Regions from separate parts of the Micromonospora sp. NPDC050686 genome, predicted to be linked through region 1. Evidence: riboswitches for the same ligand, from Rfam matches in the RefSeq annotation. Region 1 holds a riboswitch; each other region holds the start of a gene.
The links. Region 1 has a riboswitch for cyclic di-AMP ahead of AB0H57_RS10360 (NlpC/P60 family protein). Riboswitches for the same ligand answer to the same signal wherever they lie in the genome.

Region 1 (4,802 bases):
TGGGGGGCCACCGGCCCGAACTCCTTCGACTGCTCGGGCCTGACCCAGTACGCGTACAAGGCGGCGGGCATCCGCCTGACCCACTTCACCGGGGCGCAGTGGAACGAGGGCCGTTCGGTGTCCCGCTCCGAGGCCCGCCCGGGCGATCTGGTCTTCTTCTACAGTGACCTGCACCACGTCGGGCTCTATCTGGGCAACGGCACCATGGTGCACGCGCCACGCACCGGGAAACCGGTCCAGGTCAGCAGCATCAACAACCAGCCGATCGCCGGCTTCCGCCGGGTCACCTGAGTAGTCCGCGACATCCGAAGGGCCCCGACGCGTTGTCGGGGCCCTTCGTCGTTGCCGCGTTCTACTGCGGCGCGCCGACCGCGGCCGGCAGGATCTGCACGTCGGCCAGGTCGGCGTACATCACCCGGTGGCCGAACTGGAGCTGGACGTACCGGTTGGCGCCCCGGACCACGGTCCGGTCGCCGGGTGCCGAGCCGTCGAACGAGACCGCCCGGTAGTACTCGCCCGGCAGCACCCCGCCGAGCGCGTACCGCTGGCCGGCCGCGAACGTGTACTGCAACGGCGTGACGGCCTGGTACGGGATGGTGGCGGGGTACGCCGCCCGCTCCGGGTAGGCCCGCCCGTACACCGGGATGGTGGCCTTCCCCGGCCGGGGGGTGACCACGAAGCCGTTCGCCCACTTCGCCGTCGGCGCCGAGGCCGGGTTGTGGAACCAGGCCTGCTGGCCGAGATACCAGATCGCCGTCCAGTCACCCTGGATCCCCGCGAGGGCGTACGTCTGGCCGGCCGAGGCGCGGGCGCCGTGGTCGGAGACGTACATGGTGTTCGGGGTGCCGTCCGGGCGCAGCCCGAGGTCGTTGACCAGCGGCGCGTCCGCCCTCGGCGCGGTGCGCAGGAGGACCGAGGAGGAGCCGCGCAGCGGGCACGGCTCGGCCGGCGGCGGCGGATCCGGGACGCCCGGGGGCTGCTGGTTGCAGCCGGTGAACGCCGGCCGGTTGGTGGCGTGGTCCGGGTCGATGGTGACCAGGCCGGTGCGCGGTGTGCCGGTGCCCTGGAACGGCGCCTTCATCAGGTCGAAGTAGTGCGACCAGTCCCAGTACGGGCCCGGGTCCCAGTGCATGTCGGCGACGTTGCCGGGAAGGATGCCGGGGACGTTGTCGTGGCCGAGGATGTGCTGGCGGTCCAGCGGGATCTGGAACCGCAGCGCCAGGTGCCGGACTAGCTTGGCCGAGCTCCGGTACATCGCCTCGGTGTACCAGGTGCCGTGGCCGGCGAAGCCCTCGTGCTCGATGCCGATGGACTTGGCGTTGACGTACCAGTTGCCGGCCTGCCAGCCGACGTCCTTGGCCTTGATGTGCTGGGCGACGTAGCCGTCCACCGAGCGCAGCGTGTAGTGCCAGCCCAGGTAGTCGGCCCGCTTGACCAGCCCGACGCTGGGACCGAAGTAGCCCTCGGTGTCGTGGATGATGATGTATTCGATCTTCTGCTGGGCCGGCCGGTTGCCGAGGTCGTGGTTGCCGTAGTCGATGTTGCCGTTCTTGTCGACGTACTCGGCGTACGGGGCGGGGATCCACTCGCAGGCGAGCCGGACCGGGCACTCCAGCCCGTCCGGCCGCTCGGCGCGGCGCAGGCCGAGCCGGTGCAGCCCGGACTGGTCCGGCGCCACCGCCGTGGCGGCGAGGGTCACCCGCTGGCCGTCGTCGGTGGTCCGGCTGGCACCCTGACCTAGCTGGTCGTACACCTCGTCGGCGAAGGCCGCCGCCGCGTCCTCGGTGTCCGCGCCGGAGTACCGGGCCACCGCGCCGTACCAGGCCGCCGGGTCGCTGCCGGCCCCGACCGGCCCGCCCAGTTCCTGCTGGTACGAGGCGAGCAGCGCCGCGCCGCCCCGGATGTTCGCGGCGGCATCGGTCCGCAGCGTCTGCACCGGGATGCCGGTGAGCGTGGCGGCGGCGTCGACGGTCTGCAGGGCGGCCCGGGGCAGCACGTCGCCGGCGGGTGCGGCGGCGACGGCCGGATCCAGGGTGAGCGGGCGGGACTCGTCGCCACGCGGGTCCTCGTCGGAGTCGACGTGCGCGCTGGACGGGGTCGAGGCGACCTGCTCGGCGTCGGTCAGGTGCATCGGCCCGTAGCCGCCGCTGGTGCTGGGCATGCCCGCGTTGGTGTCCCAGCGGGACTCCAGGTAGGAGACGCCGAGCAGGACGCTGCGCGGCACGCCGTACTCGTCGGCCGCGGCGGCGTACTGCTGCTGCCGGTCGGCGGGGTCGGCGCGGGACGGCTCGGCGGCGACCGGGCCGGTGGTGGCGAACGCGGTGGCCGTCGCGACGGCGGCGGCCAGCAGTATCCGTCTGCCCGACGGCGGGGGTGTGCGGTGCATCGAACCTCCAGACAGGGATGGGGGTCACTGCGTTTCCACCCTCACTCCCGGCGCGGCCTGCGGTCAATAGCTTTCCGCAAGGTATTCGGATACGAAAAAAACCTTCACCGTCCCACGGTCGCGGTGGCCGATTCGGGTACGGAGTGTCACGGCCGGGTGAGTTGCGTCGCGGTGACGGCGATCCCTACTCTGGTGAATCGTCGACCGGTAGGTGCACCACCCAACCCGGGAGGTGACGGTCGGACACCGCCGAGTCGCCTCCGGGCGAGCCGGGGACCCAGGTACGCCGGGGTGAATCCGCAGCCACTGCGGTAGGGCGACCCCTTCCCGCCCGAACCCGTCAGCTAACCCGGTAGGCGGTCGACGTGAAGGAGTACGGAGCCCCGGTGGCACGCCATGCCCCGCGGCCGCTGTCGGTCCGGCCGGTTCCCGGCCAGCCGACGGGCGCGCCGCGTACACACTGGTCCCGCTTCACCACCGCAGTCGCCGCCCTGGTCGGCGTCGCCGCAGTCCTGACCGGTGGCGCCACGGCGGCCCACGCCGAGCCCTCCGTGACCGAGATCGAAGGCCGGATCGACCGGGACTGGAACCGGCTCGAACCGATCATCGAACAGCACAACGCCACCCGCGTCGGCCTGGCCGGCAAGCGCCGTCAGGCGCAGGCGCTCGGCAAGCGGATCGAACCCCTCCAGCTCCAGGTCGATCTGGCGATGGACCAGGTCAGCGGGCTGGCCGCCGAGGCGTACAAGGGCGACAACGTCGCCACCGTCAACGCGCTGCTGGGCAGCCGATCACCGAGCGAACTGGTCGACGGCCTGGAACTGCTCGACCGGTTCGCCGACCGGCAGCAGCGGCAGATCCGCGGCGTGGCGGAGCTGCGGGACAGGCTGGCCGCGCAGAAACGGTCGCTGGACGAGCTGATCGTCCAGCTGAGCCGCACCGAAGCCCAGCTCGCCGCGAAGAAGCGGCAGATCAACGCCGAGATCGACCGGCTGCAGAAGCTGCGCCTGCAGGTGTACGGCAACGGCGGCGGCGGCCCGCTGCGTCCCGCCCCCTGCCCGGCCGCCTGGCCCGGCGGCGACGCCGGCGCCGTGGTGAAGTTCGCCTGCGCGCAGATCGGCAAGCCGTACGTCTGGGGCGCCGAGGGGCCCAACTCGTACGACTGCTCGGGGCTGATGCTCGCCGCGTGGGCGAAGGCCGGCGTGTCCCTGCCGCACAACGCCCGCCAGCAGCGCCGGGTCACCGCCCGGGTCAGTCGCGCCGACCTGCGCCCCGGTGACCTGGTCTTCTACTACGCCGACCTGCACCACGTGGGAATGTACGTCGGCGGCGGCTGGGTGGTGCACGCCTCCCAGGCCGGCATGCCGATCAAGATGAAGCGCGTCGACGACGGCCCCGTCAACAGCTTCGGCCGGGTGTAAGGCGGGGCCCCTGCTTAACGCATTCGGTATAGGAAGGGGCGCCGCTTGACACCTCGCCGAGGCGAGTGAGCGGGTCAGCGGGTGGGCCAGGTGCGCCACTGCTGCCAGGAGCGGCTCGGTGTGGGGCCGCGTTGGCCCTGGTAGCGCGAGCCGTACACCTCCGAGCCGTACGGGTGCTCGGCCGGTGACGAGAGCCGGAAGATGCACAGCTGGCCGATCTTCATGCCGGGCCAGAGAGTGATCGGCAGGTTGGCCACGTTGGAGAGTTCCAGCGTGACGTGGCCGGAGAAGCCGGGGTCGATGAACCCGGCGGTGGAGTGGGTGAGCAGGCCGAGCCGGCCCAGGCTCGACTTGCCCTCCAGCCGGCCGGCGAGCTGGTCGCCGAGGGTGACCACCTCCAGCGTGGAGGCGAGCACGAACTCGCCCGGGTGCAGCACGTACGGCTCGCCGTCCGGCACCTCCACCGCGGAGGTCAGGTCGTCCTGCCGCATCGACGGGTCGATGTGGGTGTACAGGTGGTTGTTGAAGACCCGGAAGAGCCGGTCCAGGCGTACGTCGATGCTGGACGGTTGCACCAGTGTGGGCTCGAACGGATCCAGCGCGAGCGTGCCCGCCTTGATCTCGCTGACCAGGTCGCGGTCGGAGAGCAGCATCGCACCACCATAGCGATCGGTGCCGGCGACCTGCGTGTCGGACTGCGCGTTAGCACATCTGTTCGATAGAATGTCGGCATGGCTTCCTGGTCCGAATTCGCCACTGACGAGCCCCGCCTCGCCGACGGGATCCGCCGTCTCTTTCAGCAGTACGGGTCGGGCTTCGGCTACCTGGCCACCGTCCGCGCCGACGGCGGGCCCCGCGTCCACCCGGTCGCCCCGGTCATCACCGACGAGGGGCTGTTCTGCTTCGTCATCAACTCGCCGAAGCGGCGTGACCTCGAACGCGACGGCCGCTACGCACTGCACTCGTTCCCGCCCGAGGAGACCGACGACGAGGCG
Region 2 (4,802 bases), on a different contig from region 1:
TGCGTCCGAGCATCCGGTGGGTGCTCTTCGGCGACCGCTGTGACCCGGCCGACATCCGCCTGGTCACCTCGGCGGTGGCCCGCGCCTCGCTGCGCTCGATCGGCGGGTTCCGGCCGTCCATCGGCGCCCACCACCGGCTGGACACCCTTGCCGAGCTGGGCCGGTTGCCGGCCGCCGCGCTGGTCGGCGACCGGGACCGGCTCACCCCGCCGCCGTGCGCCCGGTCGATCGCGGCCGCGTTGCCCACCACCGAGCTGACCGTCTGCCCCGGCGCCGGGCACATGCTGGTGATGGAGCGGCCCGAGGAGGTCAACGCCGCCCTGCACGGGGTGCTCGGGCAGGTGCTCGCCGACCGGCGGCGGACGGCCCGTCGCGCCGCCGCGTCCGGAGCCGCGCCCCGGCATGCCGTACCCTCGTCCGGTTGACCTGGCGCGCGGCCCCCGTGCCGCCCGCGACCGTCCGGAGGAGCGCGTACGTTGACCGACCAGACCACCCTGGCGCAGGAGATCGCCGTCGAGCAGCGGCATCTCGACCGGGTGTACGCCCGCCTGGCCGAGTTGCGGCGCTCCGCCGTCCAGGCCGAGCGGGACGGCTACCGGCTGGCCCGGGTCGGCAACTTCGGCGCCCTGGTCGAGCGGGACGCGATGGTCTTCCACGCCGCCCAGCGGCGGCACGTGCTGGACGCCGAGCACGAGGGGCTGGTCTTCGGCCGGCTCGACCTGCGGGACCGGCGGGTGCTGCACGTGGGCCGGCTCGGCATCCGCGGCGAGAACGCCGAGACGCTGGTGGTGGACTGGCGGGCCCCCGCCGCCGCGGCGTTCTACCAGGCCACCCCGGCCGATCCGCAGGGCGTGGTGCGGCGGCGCACGATCCAGTCCACCGGCGAGAAGGTGACCCGGATCGAGGACGACCTGCTCGACCCGGCCGCCGCGCCGGCGGAGCTGGCCGTGGTCGGCGACGGCGCCCTGCTGGCCACCCTGTCCCGGGCCACCGGCCGGGGCATGCGGGACATCGTCGCCACCATCCAGCGCGAGCAGGACGAGGCGATCCGCTCCCCCGGTTCCGGGGTGACGATCGTCTCCGGCGGGCCGGGCACCGGCAAGACGGCGGTGGCCCTGCACCGGGCGGCGTACCTGCTCTATTCCGACCGCGGCCGGTACGCCGGCGGCGGCATCCTGGTGGTCGGGCCGTCCACGGTCTTCGTCGAGTACATCGCCTCGGTGCTGCCCTCGCTGGGCGAGGAGACCGCCACCCTGCACTCGCTGGGCACCCTCTTCCCCGGCTCGACCGCGACCCGCACCGACCCGCCGGAGGTGGCGGCGGTGAAGGGTTCGCTGCGGATGCGCCGGGTGCTGGAGCGGGCGGTCCGGGACGCGGTGCCGGACGGGCCGGACGAGCTGCGCCTGCTGCACCGGGGTGAGCTGCTGCGGCTGGAGCGCCGCGAGCTGGACGGCATCCGGGACCGGACGCTGTCCCGGGGCGCGCGGCGCAACGAGGTCCGCCGAGCCGCCTTCGACGCGGTACTGGCCGCGCTCTGGGCGCAGGCCCGCCGGCTGGCCGGGGGGCGCCTGCCGGAGCAGGCCGTGTTCGAGGACGAGATCATCGAGCGGCCGGAGTTCCGGGAGTTCCTGAAGGCGTGGTGGCCGCGGCTGCACCCGCGGCACGTGCTGGACTGGCTGGCCCGTCCCGAGCGGCTGCGCCGCTACGCCGGCGGGCTCCTGTCCGGGGCGGAGACGGACCTGCTGGTCGGGGCGTACCGGTCGCTGGACCGGCAGGGACCGACCGTGGCCGACGTGGCGCTGCTGGACGAGCTGGACGCGCTGCTGGGCAAGCCGGTGCTGCCGAAGCGGCGGCGGCGGGACCCGTTCCAGCTGGCCGGCGGGGTCCGTGAGCTGAGCACCTTCGCCGACCGGCAGCGGGCCGCCCGCGAGGCGGCGCGGGAGCGCCCCGAGGACTACCGCGACTACGCGCACGTGGTGGTTGACGAGGCGCAGGACGTCTCGCCGATGCAGTGGCGCATGATCGGCCGGCGGGGCCGGCTGGCCTCCTGGACGGTGGTCGGCGACCCGGCCCAGACCGCCTGGGCGGGCGACCCGGCGGAGCTGGACCGGGCCCGCGACCAGGCGCTGGGCCGGCGGCGCCGGCACCGGTTCACGCTCACCACCAACTACCGCAACTCGGCGGAGATCTTCGCGGTGGCGGCGGCGGAGATCCGCCGGCTGCACCCGGACCTGGCGCTGCCCACCGCGGTGCGCTCCACGGGGGTGGACCCGGTGCAGCGAGTGGTGCCGGCGTCGCAGTTGCCGGCCGCCACGGTCGAGGCGGCCGGCGCGCTGCTCGGCGAGGTGGAGGGCACCGTGGGAGTGATCGCGCCGGTGCCGCGCCGGGACGAGGTGGCCGGTTGGCTCGCCGGGTTGGCCGACCCACGGTTGCAGGTGGTGAACAGCCTTCAGGCCAAGGGCATGGAGTACGACGGGGTGGTGCTGGTCGCGCCGAGCGAGATCCGGGCCGAGCCGTCCGGGGTGCGCACGCTCTATGTCGCGCTCTCCCGAGCCACCCAGCGGCTGACCGTCCTCGACGCGGGCTGAGCGGGCGGGCGCCCGGCCGAGGCCCCTCGACCGGGCACCCGCCGCCGCGAGCCGACTCCGGAGTGTCAGCAGAGGCCGGCCGGTCGATCGAGTGGCATTTAGCACAACCTTAATTCTTTCCCGACGCCGTGGCCATATGCACCATTTGCAACTCTTGCCCCACCGGTTGTCGGGAGCAACCGGGGGTGGGCTCGGTGACTCACCGGTAGGCTCGACCGCGGCCTCCGCCGAGCGGCGCCCGCCGGCGCCTGCGGTGGCCGCCGCCTAATCGCCGCCCGTGGCGAGCCGGGGAACCATGTCCGTGGGGTGCATCCGCGTCAGCGGTAGGGATCTTCCGTCCCGAACCCGTCAGCTAACCCGGCCGGCGGCTGACGGAAGGACATGTGCATGCCAGTAGTGGGCCCCGTGAGACGAACCGCCGCCCGGATGGCGGCCCTGATGGTGGTGACCCTCGCCCTCGCCCTCGGCGTCGGCGCCGTGCCGGCCGTGACGGCGTCCGCCGCGCCGCTCGCCAAGGCGCCCGGCACCGACCACGAGGGCGGCACCGAGAAACTGCGCGACCAACTCGACGCGGCCAGCAAGGGCTGGCTCGACGCCCGCACCGCGTTGACCCGGTCCACCAAGCGCCAGCAGGCGCTCGCCACCCAGCTCAAGACCATCGAGGGTGAGCTGGGCGTCCGCGACGCCAAGGTCGGCGAGATCGCCGGGGTGGCGTACCGGACCGGCCGGCTCGGCACCGCGGCGGCGCTGCTGAGCAGCCGCAACCCGGAGAACTTCATGGACCGGGCCGCCGCGCTGGGCCAGGTGGCCGCCAACGAGGACCGGGCCGTGCGCGGCCTGCTGGAGACCCGCGACCAGGCCACCCGCACCAAGACCGCGCTGGACGGTGAGATCGTCGAGCAGCGCAAGCAGGTGCAGGTGATGGCCAAGCGCAAGGAGCAGGCCGAGAAGGCGCTGGAGGTCGCCGCGGCCGAGGCCCGGCGCGCGGCCGCCCAGCGCAGCACCAGCACCGGCGGCAGCGGCACCGGCGGCACCTCGACCGTCAACGCGAAGCCGGCGCCGCGCAACTCCGACGGCTCCTGGCCGTCCGAGTCGTGCAGCGTCGACGACCCGACCCCGGCCAGCGGCTGCATCACCCCCCGCACCCTGCACGCGCTCGAACAGGCCAAGGCCGCCGGCTTCACCCGGTACGTCTCCTGCTACCGCAGCGGCGGCTCCGGCGAGCATCCCAAGGGCCGGGCCTGCGACTTCGCCGCCCAGAAGGGAGGCTTCGGCGGGGACGCCACCGGCGGGGACAAGACGTACGGCAACAACCTGGCCGCGTACTTCGTCCGCAACGCCGACCGGCTCGCCGTGCTCTACGTGATCTGGTACCGGCAGATCTGGCTGCCCAGCAGCGGGTGGAAGTCGTACAGCGGGGCCGGCGGCGACCCGTCCAGCGACCACACCAACCACGTGCACCTGTCGGTCTACTGAGCCGACCCGACCCGGCCCGGTGACCCGCGCGGGTCACCGGGCCGCGCTGTCGCCGAAGGCCCGGTCAACCCCCGGTCGGGGCGGGGCCCGGGTCGCGGTCCAGCACCTCGCCGAGCCGGGCGGCCAGCGCCAGGTGCGCCGACCGGGCCTGCCGGAACGCGTACGCGAACAGCGGCGCGGGCGCGGACAGGGTGATCTCCACGTCGACCCGGAGCACGCCGTCGGCCTCCCGGCGGAGCCGGGTGTGGTTGCGTACGGTGGTCGCCGGCTGCTGCCGGGCCACCGTCACGATCTCGTCCTCGGTGGAGACCAGGACGTCGGCCTGGTAGGTGACCGGGAAGTGCAACGGCCCGACGGCCAGCCGGTCGGTGATCGCGTAACTGGCCCGGGCGCCCGGGCGCGGCGGCAACTGGCGGACCCGGACGATCAGGGGGTGCAGCTCCCCCTGCCGGGTCAGGTCGCTCAGCAGCGCCACGGCGTCGGCCGCTGTGCACCGGGCCTGGACGCTGTAGCTGAACGTCTCGCGCGTGAGCACCCGTCCCCCTACTGGTAGGTCGCCCGATCCTCGCCCACCGACCGGCGTCCTGGCAACGGCCGGACGACCCTGGTCATCGGGGCGCGAGCGGGTCCCCTCGGCGCGGCGGCCGGGTGGCTCGGCGAAGCTCAGGCGCCGAGCGGAGCCTCGGGCGCGGCGGCGGCGAAGTAGGGCTCGGGGGCGCCGAAGAGGCCGAGCAGGCC
Region 3 (4,802 bases), on a different contig from region 1:
TGACCTGGCCGGCGGCCAGGTCCACCTGGACGTCGTCGACGCCCGCGATCGCGCGCAGCTCGGTGCTCACCGAGTTGACGCAGTGCCCGCAGGTCATGCCCTGCACCTGGTACGTGTTGGTGATCATCGCCGTTCCCTTCCGTCGCTCCCACCATATACCCCCTAGGGGTAGCAGGCCGGGAGATGCCCGTCACGCCTCCGGTACGCCTACCCGGTGGGGGTATTGCGGCACGACGGACCGTACCATACCCCCAAGGGGTACGCTATCCTGGCAGCCATGACCGCACCGACCACCCCGACCCGGGGCTACACCGCCAGCAAGGACCAGCTGCTCGCGCGGCTCCGCCGCATCGAGGGCCAGGTCCGCGGCATCGAGAAGATGGTCGAGGACGACCGCTACTGCATCGACGTGCTCACCCAGATCTCCGCCATCCAGGCCGCGCTGGACAAGGTCGGCCTGGGGCTGCTCGACGGGCACGCCCGGCACTGCATGCACGAGGGCGCGGTCGAGGGGCGGGCCGACGAGATGGCCACCGAGATGATGGCGGCGGTCGGCCGGCTGATGAAGCGGGGCTGACCGCCGCGCGTCGGGTGCCGCCCGGGCCGGAGTCGACCCGGGCGGCACCCGCCCGCCTCACAACCGGTCGAGGATCTTCCGCATGGTGCCGGTCTCGGCCTGCCGGGTGGCCACGATCCGGCCGGCCAGCGCCTTGGCGTCCGGGTTCACCCCATCGGCCTGCTCCGATGGCCCCGCCGGTTCAACCGGAGGCCGGACCGCCCGCGAACTGCAGTCGGACCCGGCGCCTTGGTTACCATCCGGGGCGTTCATCCGCGACGGTTGAACCGTCCGGGCCATCGGGCCGTACCCAGCACCGGATCGTCAGGAGACTCAGCATGGGCGCCGACCACCCGCGTACCGCCCCGCCCGCCCCACCGGGCGTGCGGCGGATCCTCGTGGCGACCGTGGTCCCGCTGTTCCTGCTCACCGTGATCGCCGCGGTGGTGCTCTGGCCCCGCGACGCGCCAAGCGGCGAGCCCGCCGCCGAGGTGCCCCGCTACCAGGGCACGGTCACCCGGGTCGTCAGCGAGTCCTGCCCGCCGGCCCCGGACACGCCAGAGGGCGGGCCGGACGGTGGGCAGCGCCGCTGCGGCACGGTCACCGTGCGGGTGGCGCAGGGGCCGGACGCCGGCCGGGAGGTCCAGACCCCGGTGCCGGACGGCCCCGGCGCGCCGACCGTGACCGCGGGCGACGAGATCATCCTGGTTCAGCTGACCGACCCGGCCGATCCGCAGGCGAGCCGCTACGACATCGCCGAACACCAGCGCGGTACGCCGCTGGTCTGGCTGGTGGTGGTCTTCGCCGCCGCCATCGTCGCGTTCGGGCGGTGGCGCGGGCTGGCCGCGCTGGGTGGCCTCGCCGCGAGCTTCGCCATCCTGCTGACCTTCGTGCTGCCCGGGATCGGCGCCGGCCAGTCGCCGCTGCTGGTCGCGGTCGTCGGCTCGGCACTGATCATGTTCGTGGTGCTGTACCTCACCCACGGGATCACCGCGCAGACGTCGGTCGCCGTGCTCGGCACCCTCGGCAGCCTGGTGCTGACCGGTGTCCTCGGCGCACTGGCCACCGGGGCCACCCACCTGACCGGGTACGGCAGCGAGGACGCCACCACGCTCTCCATGTTCCAGCAGGACGTGGACCTGCACGGCCTGCTGCTCGCCGGGATCGTCATCGGCTCGCTCGGCGTGCTCGACGACGTGACCATCACCCAGGCGGCGACCGTCACCGAGCTGGCGCACGCCAACCCGGAGCTGTCCCGCCGGCAGCTGTACCGGGCAGCCACCCGGGTCGGCCGGGCGCACATCGCCTCCGTGGTCAACACCATCGTGCTGGCGTACGCGGGCGCCTCGCTGCCGTTGCTGCTCCTGCTGGTGGCCGACTCCCGGCCGGTGGGCCAGCTCCTCACCAGCGAGTTCCTGGCCCAGGAGATCGTCCGCAGCACGGTGGCGACGCTGGGGCTGGTCGCCGCCGTTCCGCTCACCACCGGCCTGGCCGCGCTCGTCACCACCGCCGGCCGGCGGGCCGGCGGGTCGACACCGGCCGCGCCCCCGACCCGCCGCCCGCCGACCGACCCCGACGTCGCGCTGGAGGCGCTCGGCGCCCCGCGAACATCGACCACCACCACGCCCCCGGGCCGGTGGCCCGATCCCGGAAGGAGCACGGACGACGCATGGTGACACCGCAGAGCGTGACGGACCACGCCGCCACCCATGTCAAACGTGTCACTGGTTACCGCCCTCGATTCCGAAAATACGGCTTTGGTCGGGTTCCGGACGTAGCTCACCGGCCCGGCTCTCGGGTAACCTCGCTGCCGGTCACCGCCGAAGGCGCGCAGCGGCGCCTGCGGTGCCACCGCCCAATCGCCGCTCGGCGAGCCGGGGAACCAGGTACGTGGGGTGAAGCCGCGCCAGCGGCCGGGGCAACTTCCGTCCCGAATCCGTCAGCTAACCCGGTCGGCGGTCGAGGGAAGGGAACACTGTGACGGCACCCCTGCGCCACTGGTTGACACCGGTGGTGGCCGTGCTCACCGCACTCACCATCGTCACCGGGCCCCTCCCGGCGACGGCCGCCCCGAACACCCCCAAGCCGTCCGGGCACGAGGAGGACAACGATCCTCCGCTCCTCAACGACGTGCTGGAGCAGACCAACCGGGGCTACTTCCGGGCCAAGGCCAAGCTGGCGAAGTCCAAGCAGCGTCAGCTCGCGCTCGCCCTCGAGGTCCGCCGCGCGCAGAGCGAGCTGGACCGGCTGACCCCGCAGGTGGGCAAGATTGCCGCGCAGTCGTACCGGACCGGGCGGGTGGGCGCGATGGCCGTCCTGCTGGACAGCAGCAGCCCGACCTCCTTCGTGAAGCGCGCCGCGGTGCTCGACGAGATCAACATGGTCAACGAGCGGAAGCTGGCCGAGGTGACCGAGGCCAAGCGGAAGGCCGAGGCGGCCAAGCTGGCCCTCGACGCCGAGGTGCGCGAGCAGCAGCGGCAGACGGCCATCATCGCCAAGCGCAAGGCCGAGGCGGAGAAGTCGCTGGAACTGGTCGGCGGCAAGGGCTTCACCGGGGGCCTGGTCTCGGCGACCTCACCGGTCGCCCGGGTCGGCCCCGGACGGACCTCCGACGGGGAGTGGCGTCGCGAGTCGTGCAGCGAGTCCGACCCCACCACCTCGGGCTGCGTCACGCCGCGCACGCTGCACATGTACAAGGAGGTCAAGCGGGCCGGCTTCGACCGGTTCGTCGGCTGCTACCGCTCCGGCGGGCCGTGGGAGCACCCGAAGGGACGGGCGTGCGACTGGTCGTTGCAGAACCGCGGCTTCAGCCCGTGGCACAACAAGGACACCCGGACGTACGGCAACAACCTGGCCGCCTTCCTGCTGCGCAACGCCGACCGGCTCGGCATCTACTACGTGATCTGGAACCGGCAGATCTGGTTCCCGGCGACGGGCTGGCGTTCGTACAGCGGCCCGTCGGACCACACCGACCACGTGCACGTCTCCCTGCTTTAGCGCGCCCCGCGTAACCCGGGCCGTCCCGCCGCGTGCGGGGCGGCCCGCGTCGTGCCGGGCCTCGGCGCGCAGCCGGGGCCGGCCGGACGACGCGCTCCGGGCCGTCGGCTCGGGCCTCAGCCGGCCGAGGGCGCGACCGGGTCCACCGGCCGGGCCTGGGCGGGCGCTTTCGCCGCCGCGGCGGCCGGCACCTCGGCCACCGTCCGCACCGCGCCGGCGCTCAGCCGGTACGACATGCCGACCACCGCGCACCGGCCGGCCGCCACCGCGGCCGCCAGGGCGGCGGAGTTCGACACCAGGGCCTCGACGGTCTGGGCGATGTGGATGTCCACGATCCCGTCGATGTCCTCGACGCCCCGGTCGGCCGCCTGCCGCAGGCTGGGCAGCACGGCGTCCACCACCGCGCCCAGGTGCCCGGGAGGCGGCGTACCGGTGCGGACCGCCTCGCGGGCCGCCTGGACCGCGCCGCAGGAGTCGTGGCCGAGCACCACCACCAGCGGCGTGCCGAGGATGGTCACGGCGTACTCGACGCTGCCCAGCACCTCGGGCCCGGCGGTGTGCCCGGCGGTGCGGACCACGAAGAGGTCACCCAGGCCCCGATCGAAGATGATCTCGGCGGCCAGGCGGGAGTCGGAGCAGCCCACGATCACCGCGAACGGATCCTGGCCGCCAGCGACCGCGGTGCGGCGGTCGGCGTCCTGGTTGGGATGGCGCGGCGACCCGGCGACGAACCGTCGGTTGCCGGCGCGCAGCTCGTCGAGCGCGCGCTGCGGGCTGCTCCACGGCATTCGGCTCACCTCGTCCCTCACGTACGCGGGTGGGTCGGCCGGCGATACGGCCGCAACCACCGTCACACGCGGCGGAAAGCCCGTCAAGATTTCGTGATACGGATTTCAGGTGTCGCGGGCGTCGACCGCCTGGCCCCCTGCACCGGCCGGGCCGGCGCCCGCGGCCCGGGCCAGGACCTGCGGCGCGGGCCCGAAGCCATACCATGGCCGGTATGGCGACCACAGCTGGCGCGAACGGGAGCACCCGGAACTGGACCTTCCTGACAAACCACGCGCACGTCCTGCTCGCCATCGCGCGGGACCCCACCGCCCGGCTACGCGACGTCGCCGACAAGGTCGGAGTGACCGAACGCGCCGCCCAGGCGATCGTCGCGGACCTGGAGGCCGAGGGCTACCTCCAGCGCACCCGGGTCGGCCGGCGCAACGAGTACACCGTCAACCCGGCCGGCCATTTCCGGCAT

Region 2: linked by a shared signal. The riboswitch ahead of AB0H57_RS09665 (hypothetical protein) and the one ahead of AB0H57_RS10360 (NlpC/P60 family protein) in region 1 are both predicted to bind cyclic di-AMP.
Region 3: linked by a shared signal. The riboswitch ahead of AB0H57_RS05105 (hypothetical protein) and the one ahead of AB0H57_RS10360 (NlpC/P60 family protein) in region 1 are both predicted to bind cyclic di-AMP.

The regions. Positions count from the first base shown of each region.
Region 1 covers NZ_JBFAID010000010.1:33,374-38,175, forward strand. Annotated here, with positions in the region: gene AB0H57_RS10350 (NlpC/P60 family protein) at 1-291, shown strand, start outside; gene AB0H57_RS10355 (N-acetylmuramoyl-L-alanine amidase) at 353-2,386, opposite strand; cyclic di-AMP (ydaO/yuaA leader) riboswitch at 2,624-2,761, shown strand; gene AB0H57_RS10360 (NlpC/P60 family protein) at 2,773-3,807, shown strand; gene dcd (dCTP deaminase) at 3,882-4,460, opposite strand; gene AB0H57_RS10370 (pyridoxamine 5'-phosphate oxidase family protein) at 4,539-4,802, shown strand, end outside.
Region 2 covers NZ_JBFAID010000008.1:125,771-130,572, reverse strand. Annotated here, with positions in the region: gene AB0H57_RS09675 (alpha/beta hydrolase) at 1-425, shown strand, start outside; gene AB0H57_RS09670 (AAA family ATPase) at 477-2,588, shown strand; cyclic di-AMP (ydaO/yuaA leader) riboswitch at 2,840-2,971, shown strand; gene AB0H57_RS09665 (hypothetical protein) at 2,985-4,064, shown strand; gene AB0H57_RS09660 (SRPBCC family protein) at 4,129-4,599, opposite strand; gene AB0H57_RS09655 (STAS domain-containing protein) at 4,728-4,802, opposite strand, start outside.
Region 3 covers NZ_JBFAID010000003.1:270,038-274,839, reverse strand. Annotated here, with positions in the region: gene AB0H57_RS05120 (cation transporter) at 1-127, opposite strand, end outside; gene AB0H57_RS05115 (metal-sensitive transcriptional regulator) at 278-577, shown strand; gene AB0H57_RS05110 (YibE/F family protein) at 895-2,232, shown strand; cyclic di-AMP (ydaO/yuaA leader) riboswitch at 2,399-2,529, shown strand; gene AB0H57_RS05105 (hypothetical protein) at 2,534-3,553, shown strand; gene AB0H57_RS05100 (carbonic anhydrase) at 3,670-4,341, opposite strand; gene AB0H57_RS05095 (MarR family winged helix-turn-helix transcriptional regulator) at 4,545-4,802, shown strand, end outside.